DNA from 2 places in the Candidatus Neomicrothrix parvicella Bio17-1 genome. Region 1 is predicted to be linked to the other one. Evidence: riboswitches for the same ligand, from Rfam matches in the RefSeq annotation. Region 1 holds a riboswitch; the other holds the start of a gene.

Region 1 (5,004 bases):
CGAGCCGTCGACGATGATGATCGAGTCGGCGTACTGCACCACCCGCTCCAGACGATGCTCGGAGCACACGATGGTGAGTCCCAGGTCGCCGACCAGCCTGGTGAGGGCGGCAAGTACATCCTCGGCTGCTTGCGGGTCGAGCGCCGAGGTTGGCTCGTCCAACACCAGGACGCGTGGCTGAGCGGTCAGCACGGCGCCCAGCGCAACGCGCTGGCGCTGCCCGGAGCTCAGGGTGGCGATCGGCCGGTTGCGAAGATCGGCCAGACCCAGAAGGTCGAGTGTGTCCTCGACCCGGCGGCGCATGACGTCTGGCGCCAGGCCAAGTTGCTCCATGGTCCAGGCCAGTTCGTCCTCGACCACGTCGGTGACAAAGCTGGCGTCCACCCGCTGAGGTAGGTAGCCGACGGTTGCGGCCAGGTCGCGTGGCGGCGCCGACGAGGTGGCGATGCCGTCGACGGTGACCGAGCCCGCCAGGACGCCCCCGGAGAATCGGGGTACGAGCCCGCAGATGGCGCCGAGCAGCGTGCTTTTGCCCGAACCGGTCGGGCCGGTCACCAATGCCAGGTCGCCCTCCGGAACGGTGAGGTTGACATGATCGAGCACCACCGGAGTGTCCGTCGCATAGGCGAAGGAGACGTCGTCAAAGCAGATCATCGGTCCGCCCCGGCGTTGGGGAGGGGTACCGGCGGGGATGTGGGCGTCGGGCCACCGCCGGAGAAGGCGGCACAGCAGTAGGCGACCGCCAGTCCGGCGATGGCGATTATCGCCAGAGGTGGTGCCTCGGGCGGGTTGGTGCCGGGAGCCAGGACCACTGCGTTGAGTCGTGCCTGGACGATGCTTCCACCCAGCGCCGCAAGGCCACCGGCGACCAGTACCCAGTCGGAACCGGTCCAGGCCAGCGGCCGATATCGCGTGCGAACGCTGCGCTTGGATGCTCCCCGGAGTGCGAAGGTGATCAGGATCGCACCGGCGGCCATTGCTGCGGCACCGACCACCCGCGAACCGCCGGCATTCAACATCATGAAGGCGCCAAGTGATGCCACGACCACGGCGGCTGTGAGCAGCCATGTTGCGGTACGTCGAGCGCCCGGATCCTCCCCGGGACGTCGCCCGCCGTAGCCACGGGCCTCCATCGAGGCGGCCAGGGTGAGGGAATGGTCGAACGAGCCCTCGAGCACGGCCGTGATCGAGCCGCGCATCCCCCGGATGCCGCGGTGCGGCCGTCCCCGCAGCCGTCGCGTCTCGGCGAGTCGCCGCACATGTTCGGCTGCCGCGGGGGTCACCGTGAGGGCCACCGTGGTGATGACCCCCAGCTCGGCCACCCCATCGGGCAGGGCGCGGACGGTGCGATGGGGGCTCACCAGCGACGCCGGCACCGTGAAGGCGGCCAGCAGCGCGATCAGCCGCAGCGATTCCACGACACCGGTGAACATTGCGCCGGTGGTCACCGGCCCGCCCACAGAAACCCCCGCCATCCAGGTGGGCAGGTCGAGCGTCGGGAGGGTCAGAAGCACGGTGCCGGGGGTACGCGGGGCGAAGGCGGCCACCAGGCCCAGACGCAACACCCCCATGATGACGGCAAAACTCAGCACGTACCGCTGGATCCGAGACCATGGCGAGTCGGGGTCGGCCCGCGCGACGACCACCTGGGTCGCCACTGCGATGACCAGTGCCAAGACGATCACGTTGGTGGTTCGAAGTGACGCGCCCGCGAGCAGCAGGCTCCAAATCCACCAGGCCCCCGGATGGCCGGCATCACCGGGATCGAGAACCTGAGCAGGATCCTTCACGCCCAACGAAGAGTGCTTCACGTGTGTCGACCCGGCTTCACGACAAGCGGCGTCGCCGGAGCCACCTGGCCGAGACGAACGAGCCGCCGATGGCGCCGATCCCGATACCGGCGCCCCACCACCCGGTCGATGAGGACTGCTTGGAGCCGGGCACCGTCAAGTCGCCCGCCTGGGCCACGTTGGTGACCCGGCCAATGTCTTCGCCGTCACCTCGGGCCAGGGTGGTGGGGCCCCCTTGCGGTTTATTGACTGCGGAGGTCGTGGTGAGACTCGAAGACGCGGATGTTGGCGATGCGGATGTCGGGTTTGCCTTGGCCCCGTCGACGGTATCGCCCGCTTGGGGCAGCGTGGCGGTGCGGCCGGTAGGTTCGACTGCAAGCAATTGAGGCGTTTGGTTGACGCTGCCTTGCCGTGGACCGGTCGGCGAACCGGGTGGTTTGGCGGCGGTCGGCGAGCCTGCCGCCGGCGAACCGGGTGGTGAGGTGGCGGTCGGCGAACCGGGTGGTGAGGTGGCGGCCGGCGAACCGGGTGGTCTGGCGGCGGTCGGTGAGGTGGCTGTCGGCGGGGTGGGTGGTCTGGCGGTGGTCGGTGAGGTGGCTGTCGACGGGGTGGCGGACGGCGCGCGAGTTGTTGGCGATGCCACCGGCCCTTGCGGGGGAGCCGTCAGGCGGGTGGGAGCGGAGGTGGCAGGTTCCTTGGTCGCCTGGGTGGTTCGGGTCGCCTGGGTCGCCTGGGTGGTTTGGGTGGTTCGGGTCGCCTGGGTGGTCTGGGTCGCCTGGGTGGTTCGGGTCGCCTGGGTGGTTTGGGTGGTTTGGGTCGCCTGGGTGGTCTGGGTCGCCTGGGTGGTTTGGGTGGTCTGGGTGGTCTGGGTGGTCTGGGTGGTCTGGGTGGTCTGGGTGGTCTGGGTCGTCTGGGTGGTTTGGGTGGTCGGAGGAGGAGGTGGCGGGCAGATCCGCTCACGGTCGGCCGGAAAGCGGGGTGACGGCCCGCTGGCCGCCAGGGTTCCTTCGGTCTGGAACCGCCAGCCCTCGACCGAACTGTTGGTCATGCGCCTGCTCGCTGGGCCCGTGTTGCTGAACACCCAGCTTCCGGATCGGCCATCCCAATAAGACCAATAGGCATAACTGTTGCCCGTCTGCTCGCCACAGCCGGTTGCCGGATAGCCATCGATGGAACACAGCAGACCGGACCGGTCGTAGGTCGGCGGCGGCGTATTCAAGATTTGAGCTCGTGCGGCCAGGAACTCCGCACCGTTCCTCACGCTGGCGTTCACTTCGAAGCAGCGGGCATCGGGCACGGCCGACGTGCCGGTGTCAATGACCACCGCCACGCGGGTTCCACCGCCGGCGCTGGGCGAGCAGGGGGCACCGGGTGCCGCCCCTGCGGGGGCTGCGACCCACGCCGGCGCCACCAAGGCCGCCAGAGCGAAGACGGCTGCCCAGCGTCTCACCTGATACCCATCCGATGCCGTGCAATCAGTAGCTCAGCGCCAAGTGCAGGCCACGGGGATCGCTTGTGCGCCTCGGCGACTGCCTGCATGGTTCTCTCCCGGGCACGGCGACGGGAGGAAAGTCCCGCTCCGAACCGCGCTTCCTCGACGGTTGACTTGGGAGCGCACGGGCCCGGCATTCCGGCTTGTGAGGACTGGCCTCACCTACGGCTGCGGGTCAGCGCCGGAATCTGACCGGCTTCCCCGAGACCTCGTGTGATCGAGGCCAGTCAACCCGATGGGAGCTCCTGGCGCAAACCCAATGGGCGCCACTGGGCAGGTCGCTACCATGGCCGGGCGTTCGGGCCTGTAGCTCAGTGGTGAGAGCAGAGGACTCATAATCCTTCGGTCGTGGGTTCGATCCCCACCAGGCCCACCCGAATCGACCACACAGCCCTTACCTTGTTGGTAGGTCCTGAGCAAGACTTGGGGCTGACCGCTCGACATGGCGGCCAGGGCTCGACCCAGGTCGGATCAGTGCGTTTCGGTGGGCGTTTGTGGTGCTCGTGCCGCTCTTGCCCCTGCTGGTGGTGCTCGACCACTTGCGGATGCACGGTCGACCGGGACTTCTGGGCGCGATCAGCACACCGCTGGTCTGGGTCTTCGGCGTGTTTCGGGTTGGTTTGCTGAGCCTCGTCGCCCCTGCCCTCCCGCGGCCGGCCTCCCGACGCAACGTGTGGTGGGTGATGGCCACGGTGGTGACCGCCGCAGGGGTCACCACCGTGTTCGCACGTGTCGAGTTGGCCGGGCGCCGGCGCTGAACACCCGCTCGGCCAACGGAACGCCTTACCGGGTGGGTTCGGGCGAGGCGATGGTCGGCACGATGACGTCCTCGGGGTCGCCGACGAAGTAGCGGTGGATGAGGGCGCCGATGGCGGCCCCAAGAATTGGCGCAACCCAGAACAGCCAGAGCTGCCCCAGCTGGTCGGAACCGGCGAAGATCGCCTGCGAGGTGGAACGGGCCGGGTTGACCGAGGTGTTGGTCACTGGAATGGAGATGAGGTGGATGAGCGTCAGACACAGCCCAATCGCCAATCCGCCCATGCCGGGTGCGGCCCGCTTGGCGGTGGCCCCGAGGATCACGATGAGGAAGACGGCGGTGAGAACCACCTCGACGGTGAACGCGGCGCCCAGGGAGTACCCGCCCGGCGAGAACTCGCCGTAGCCGTTTGAGGCGAATGCGCCGGCACCCTTGCCGATCTTCCAACCCGCCTGACCCGATGCGATCAGGTAGATCACCGCTGCACCGATGGTGGCCCCGATCACCTGGGCGATGATGTAGCCGATGGCCTTGATCGGCTCGAAGCGACCGCCGACGACGAGCCCAATGGTGACCGCCGGGTTGAAGTGACCACCGGATACGTGCCCGACGGCGTACGCCCCGGTCAGTACGGTCAGCCCGAATGCAAAGGCGACTCCTGCGAAGCCGATGCCGAGGCTGGTGCCGTTGGCTCCCGTGCCAAAGTCGGCGGCCAGCACTGCGGCGCCACAACCGCCCAGCACCAACCAGAACGTTCCGATCATTTCGGCGGCGAGCGCCTTTGGGTGAAACATGGTCATCCCTCCCGTCGAGGAGGCCGGCGTCCGTCGCCGACGCTCCGACGAAGTTAACCGAGGCCTGGGTCCACAGCGGGGATGATGGGAAGTGCCTACCGCCCGAAGAACGAACTGATCGCGTCGCTGAGCGGATCGACACCCGCAGTCGATCGGGTCACGGTCGACTGG
Region 2 (5,004 bases), on a different contig from region 1:
CGAGTGTGCGATCAAACAGGACGCCACCGTGGGCTGCTGGGGATACAACTACATCGGGCAGCTCGGGGACGGCACCACCACCGACCGAACAACACCCACCGCGGTGCCCTGGCTCGACGGGGTGACCGACGTGGCCGCGGGCGGCACCTATTCGTGTGCGCTCCAGAAAAACAGTACGGCGTACTGCTGGGGATCCAACTCCTCCGGTCAGCTCGGGGATGGTTCCATGATCGACAGGGTGACGCCCACACCGGTGGTCCGGTTGTGACGGGGTACTAGCGCGGTCAGTCCAACCGCACGTCGACTGTCACGGTGAAGCGGTTGAGGATGGAGGCGTCTCCTTCCCATGGCCGCCATCGCTTTAGGGCGATCGCGGTCGTTCCTGCGGCGGCGACGCTCAGGCTCGGTAGCCACGCCGCCACTGCCCGCCTCGCCGCTGGACGTCTCGTATCCCGCTTCGTCCAGCACGATGGATACGCCGGTCACGGGCTCGAGCTCCCACCGGTAGCCGGTCGTGGGATCATCCAACACAGCCAGCAGGATCGTGTCGCCGACATCAGCGTCGATCGCCGTTCCATCCTCAGCGTCGGTCACCTCGCTGGTGGCCATGGGCTTCACCCGGCCCGAGACCCGGGGCTCACACACTTCGAGCCGATCAGAGGAATTCGACTGCGATCGATCGATTGAATCCTCGATCATCGGGCTCATGGCGCACCTCCATCTGGATGGCAAGAGTTCGCCGCACTATCCGACCGGCCGTGTGCTCATCGAGAACGTGCTGATGCTGGCAGTGGAGATGGGGGCCGAGCCGGTTGACCGGGCGAGGTGGGACGAATGCTGCGAGCGCAACCGTTTCAACTTCGCGCTCGGCGCTACGTGGGGGCTCCCGGTGAGCCGCGCCTGAGTCACCGGAGCCTCGCAACGCGACGGATTTAGCTGCATGCGAAGAGTTCGCAGGTCGACCCGCAGTCAGGCGTAGCAGCACCTCTGCAGCGTCAGCGGCCCTGAGCGCCGCGCTGTCAGGGTGTCGGGCGTAAAGTGACCTGCCCGGTGGGACGAGGAAATGGTGAGTCGAGCCAAGTCGCGTGGTTGGTCGGACTGTTTGACAATGGGGGCACTGGGGAGTTGCCGATCGGTGGGTCGGCGGCGGCCTGGCTCGAGAGTGCCGTGGCCGGGCCTCTCGAATCGCTTCGCTGGTACGGTCCCCGATTTGGCTTGGGCCGAGGGAGCGAACACCATCCAGTTCCTCGTCGGTCGGATCGAGCTCGAGCGGATCTCCGCCGACGACTTCAACAAGGCCATCTATGAACGCTTCCGCCAGGGCCGCCACGCGGCCCAGTACTTCGATCCGTCCAAAGCAGAGAAAACCGAACCGGATGCCGGGCGGGCGCTGTCGACAGCAACCCGGGCGCTTTCCCAGACCAGAGCAGTCATCGACGGCGGGGCCGTCGGACCTTACTTAACGAGGGTTCGGTCGAGGTCGATTGGCACCAGTGGGCGGGAGGTGACGGTGTGGTGGAAGGGCCCTTCGTCATTGACCGTCCGCCGCCCGTCGTGTCCGGTGAACCGGGCCGTCCACGATCCGAACAGGTAGGCGCGCTCGATGCCCTCGATGTCAGCCAGTGCTGTGCCGGGTGCCGATGGAAACGCTCGTACGAGGATCGCCGAAAGACCCCCGAAGTAAGGCGCTCCCGTCCGCCGACCCAAGTCGGCCACCGAGAATTCGTCGTCCGGCGCGCCCATGATCGATGGCAAGATCTCGGCCTGCTGCTGGGATCGTAGGATCGGCAGCAACGATGGGGTGGCACTCCTCGCCCCATCGGCATCCATAGTTTGAATATGACCTCTCAGTATGCGGATACACCAGCCAATGCCGTTCGCAGGGTGTCGAACGGATCCCTGGTGTGAAATCGGTGAGAGCCGGTGGGTTGTTGGGCGGGTGTGGCTCAGAGTGGGGCGACAGATGAGGATGGGTGTGATCCGGTGCTCCGAGCGCCACTCGAGTGGTGGTTCGACCGTCGTGGCGCCTCGGCGAGATCGAACCAAGTCACAACCTGAGCAGCGGCGGTGACTTCGGGCTCAGCCGTTCGCCGCAGCTTGCGTTAAACCGCCAGCTGTGCTTGTCTGGCTGAGATCACACGAGGACAGGGGAAGCCGGTCAAAATCCGGCGCTGACCCGCAGCCGTAGGTGGGGTTCGCCCCACGAGTCGGAATGCCTGACCCCGTGCGCTCCCCTGTTAACCGTCGAGGAATTGCGGTTCGGAGCGGGACACCCTCCCGCTGTCGTACCCGGGAGAGGCCCCAATGTCATCTATCACCCACCAGCGAGTGCGCCCCGCTCGACGTCCAGCCGCCATGGCGACCGTCGCAGCAGTGCTGCTGACACTCGGCCTGATCAATCCGGTCGCTGCGGCGCCGCCGAACAACCCGGGCTCGTCGGCGGCCGGCTGGCTCGCCGCCCAGGTCAACGCCGACGGGGTGATCGAGGGATACAGCCCGGGCCAGGCCGACTACGGCATGACGCTTCAGGGCATTATCGGGCTTGCCGCAGCCGGCGCCGAAGGACCGACCGCCCGGCAGATGCTCGACGCGGTCAACGACGACATCGACACCGTCGTCGCCCCATACGGCGGGGACGACCCCGGCCGTCTGGCCCTGGCCACCCTGGCCAACGTCGCCCTTGGCGAGGATCCGACCGATGCCGGCGGGACCGACCTGGTCGCACGCCTCCAGGCCACCCGGCGGACAGTGTCGCCCGACATCGGCCTCTACGGCAGCGGCGACCCAACCTATGACGGCGCCTTCCGCCAGGGCCTGGCGCTGTTGGCGTTGGCGTCGGTGAACAACGATGACCCCGACGGTGAAGCCTGGCTGACCGACCAGCAGTGCGACACCGGTTCGTGGGTGGCCTACCGGGCCGACACCGCCGTCCCATGTCCCGCCGTCGACGCCGCAGCCTTCTCCGGCCCCGACACCAACTCGAGCGCCATGGCCCTGATGGGCCTGGCCACCCAGGGGGTCACCCCGGACCACGACGCCGTGACCTGGCTCGACGGCGTTCGCACCTCGACCGGCGGGTGGCCGTACTTCGGTGATGCCACCGAGCCCGCCGATGCCAGCTCGACCGGGTTGGTGCTCGCCGCCCTCCGAACCGTCACGGGCGCCTCCGACACCGAGGGCCTCGCCGCCCTCCGCACATTTCAGATCCCGTGCGAGGCCGGGGACCCCTCCGATGTTGGCGGCCTGTTCTTCCAGGCACAGGAGGATGGCAGCGAACTGCCCGACACCTTTTCGACCACCCAGGGCCTTTGGGGCCTGGGTGACGTTGCGTTCCCGGTGGTCGACGCCGCCATGGCCGATCACATCGAAACCGACTGCCCGGTCTCTTGCTCCTCACCCGCGCCGCACAGCTTCACCGACGTCGCGCCGACCGACTACTTCAACACCGCTGTCTCCTGGCTCGTCGAGTCGGAGATCACCGCCGGCGTCGCCCCGGGCCTCTACCGACCGAACAGCGTCGTGAATCGCGGTCAGATGGCCCAGTTCCTCTGGAAGGCCGCCGGGAGCCCGGAACCCGCCGAGACATACAGCTTCACCGACGTCGCGCCGACCGACTTCTACTACACCGCTGTCTCCTGGCTCGTCGAGTCGGAGATCACCGCCGGCGTCGCCCCGGGCCTCTACCGACCGAACAGCGTCGTGAATCGCGGTCAGATGGCCCAGTTCCTCTGGAAGGCCGCCGGAAGCCCGGAACCCGCCGAGACATACAGCTTCACCGACGTCGCGCCGACCGACTACTACTACACCGCTGTCTCCTGGCTCGTCGAGTCCGAGATCACCGCCGGCGTCGCCCCGGGTCTCTACGGCCCCAACCGCCAGTTGACACGAGGTCAGATGGCCCAGCTCCTCTGGAAGGCCGCGTGCGGGGCTTCGGCCTGACGGCCGCACTTCCGGTCGTTCAGGTTCATGGTTGGCTGCCCCTGCACACCAGGTTCTACGGTGCCAGCTCATGACCGAAACCGACCGCTCTGAAGCCTTTCCCACGTTGGCATTCGTTCGGGCCGGGTGGCACGCCGACCTGGTCGATCAGGCTCTCCGTGGGTTTCTTGAGGTCGCAACACCAGACCGTGCAGCAGTCGAGACGTTCGAGGTTCCCGGGGCCTTCGAGTTGCCCCTCCACGTGAAGGCGTTGGCCACGACCGGTCGCTTCGATGCCGTCGTCGCGGCCGGGCTGGTGGTGGACGGAGGTATCTACCGGCACGAATTTGTGGCAGATGCAGTGATCGGCGGACTGATGCGTGTTCAACTCGATGTGGGCGTGCCGGTGCTCTCCTGCGTGCTGACCCCGCATCACTTCCATGAGCACGAGGACCATCAGCGCTATTTTGCCGAGCACCTGAAGGGCAAGGGCAGGGAAGCGGCAGAAGCGTGCTTCGCAACACTCGAGGCACGCTCCAGACTGGAAGCGTGAGCGAGGTTCTACTCAGCTCGGGGGCTGCTGATCGTCACGTGGGACGACTTGAGCTGTTGCCTTGGCCCCCGCCGAGTTGGAGCACCTCCTCAAACCCCTCGATCAGACATGCAATGAACGCCTCGGGGTCGGCCACCGCGCCGAGGTCGGCCGTGACTCCGACGTTGCACGTACCCGCATAGGACATGAGCGTGAAGTTGGCGCTTGCCCCAATGGTGGGCCCAAAGGGATAGAAGCCAGTCACGCGGGCCCCGCCCACGTAGACGGAGTCACGAAACCCGGGCACGTTGCTGGCCAGGAAGTCGACGTGCTTCAGCATGCCGCCCGTGACCGATTGCGGCAGCAGGTTGAGAGCGCCGGCAATGAGGTTTGAATAGGGGATCGCCGGCTCATGACGCCACTCCTGGCTGATGCGGTCGATGGCCCGGATCCGATCTGCCGGGTCGTCCAGCCCCACCGGAACGACCATGCGGGTGAGGGTGATGTGGTTGCCACCCTCTTGGTCGTCGGCTGTCCGCAGGGACACGGGCATG

Evidence for each region. A riboswitch is a leader RNA that binds a small molecule or an ion and turns the genes downstream of it on or off. The one in region 1 is predicted to bind cobalamin.
Region 2: another riboswitch for cobalamin. It lies ahead of MPARV_RS0107570 (S-layer homology domain-containing protein); the one in region 1 lies ahead of MPARV_RS25545 (hypothetical protein).

Annotation. Positions count from the first base shown of each region.
Region 1 is NZ_AMPG01000002.1:291,786-296,789, reverse strand. It holds gene MPARV_RS0109625 (ABC transporter ATP-binding protein) at 1-654, opposite strand, end outside; gene MPARV_RS0109620 (energy-coupling factor transporter transmembrane component T) at 651-1,811, opposite strand; gene MPARV_RS25545 (hypothetical protein) at 1,828-3,120, opposite strand; gene MPARV_RS24710 (hypothetical protein) at 3,107-3,244, shown strand; cobalamin riboswitch at 3,394-3,524, opposite strand; tRNA gene MPARV_RS0109595 (tRNA-Ile) at 3,583-3,655, shown strand; gene MPARV_RS0109590 (hypothetical protein) at 3,786-4,040, shown strand; gene aqpZ (aquaporin Z) at 4,066-4,833, opposite strand; gene MPARV_RS0109580 (DUF2510 domain-containing protein) at 4,929-5,004, opposite strand, start outside.
Region 2 is NZ_AMPG01000001.1:1,574,696-1,579,699, reverse strand. It holds partial or broken gene MPARV_RS0107590 (RCC1 domain-containing protein) at 1-268, shown strand, start outside; gene MPARV_RS0107585 (hypothetical protein) at 208-708, opposite strand; gene MPARV_RS0107580 (hypothetical protein) at 707-904, shown strand; gene MPARV_RS0107575 (hypothetical protein) at 1,456-1,794, opposite strand; cobalamin riboswitch at 2,101-2,238, shown strand; gene MPARV_RS0107570 (S-layer homology domain-containing protein) at 2,305-3,939, shown strand; gene MPARV_RS0107565 (6,7-dimethyl-8-ribityllumazine synthase) at 4,010-4,471, shown strand; gene MPARV_RS0107560 (wax ester/triacylglycerol synthase domain-containing protein) at 4,506-5,004, opposite strand, start outside.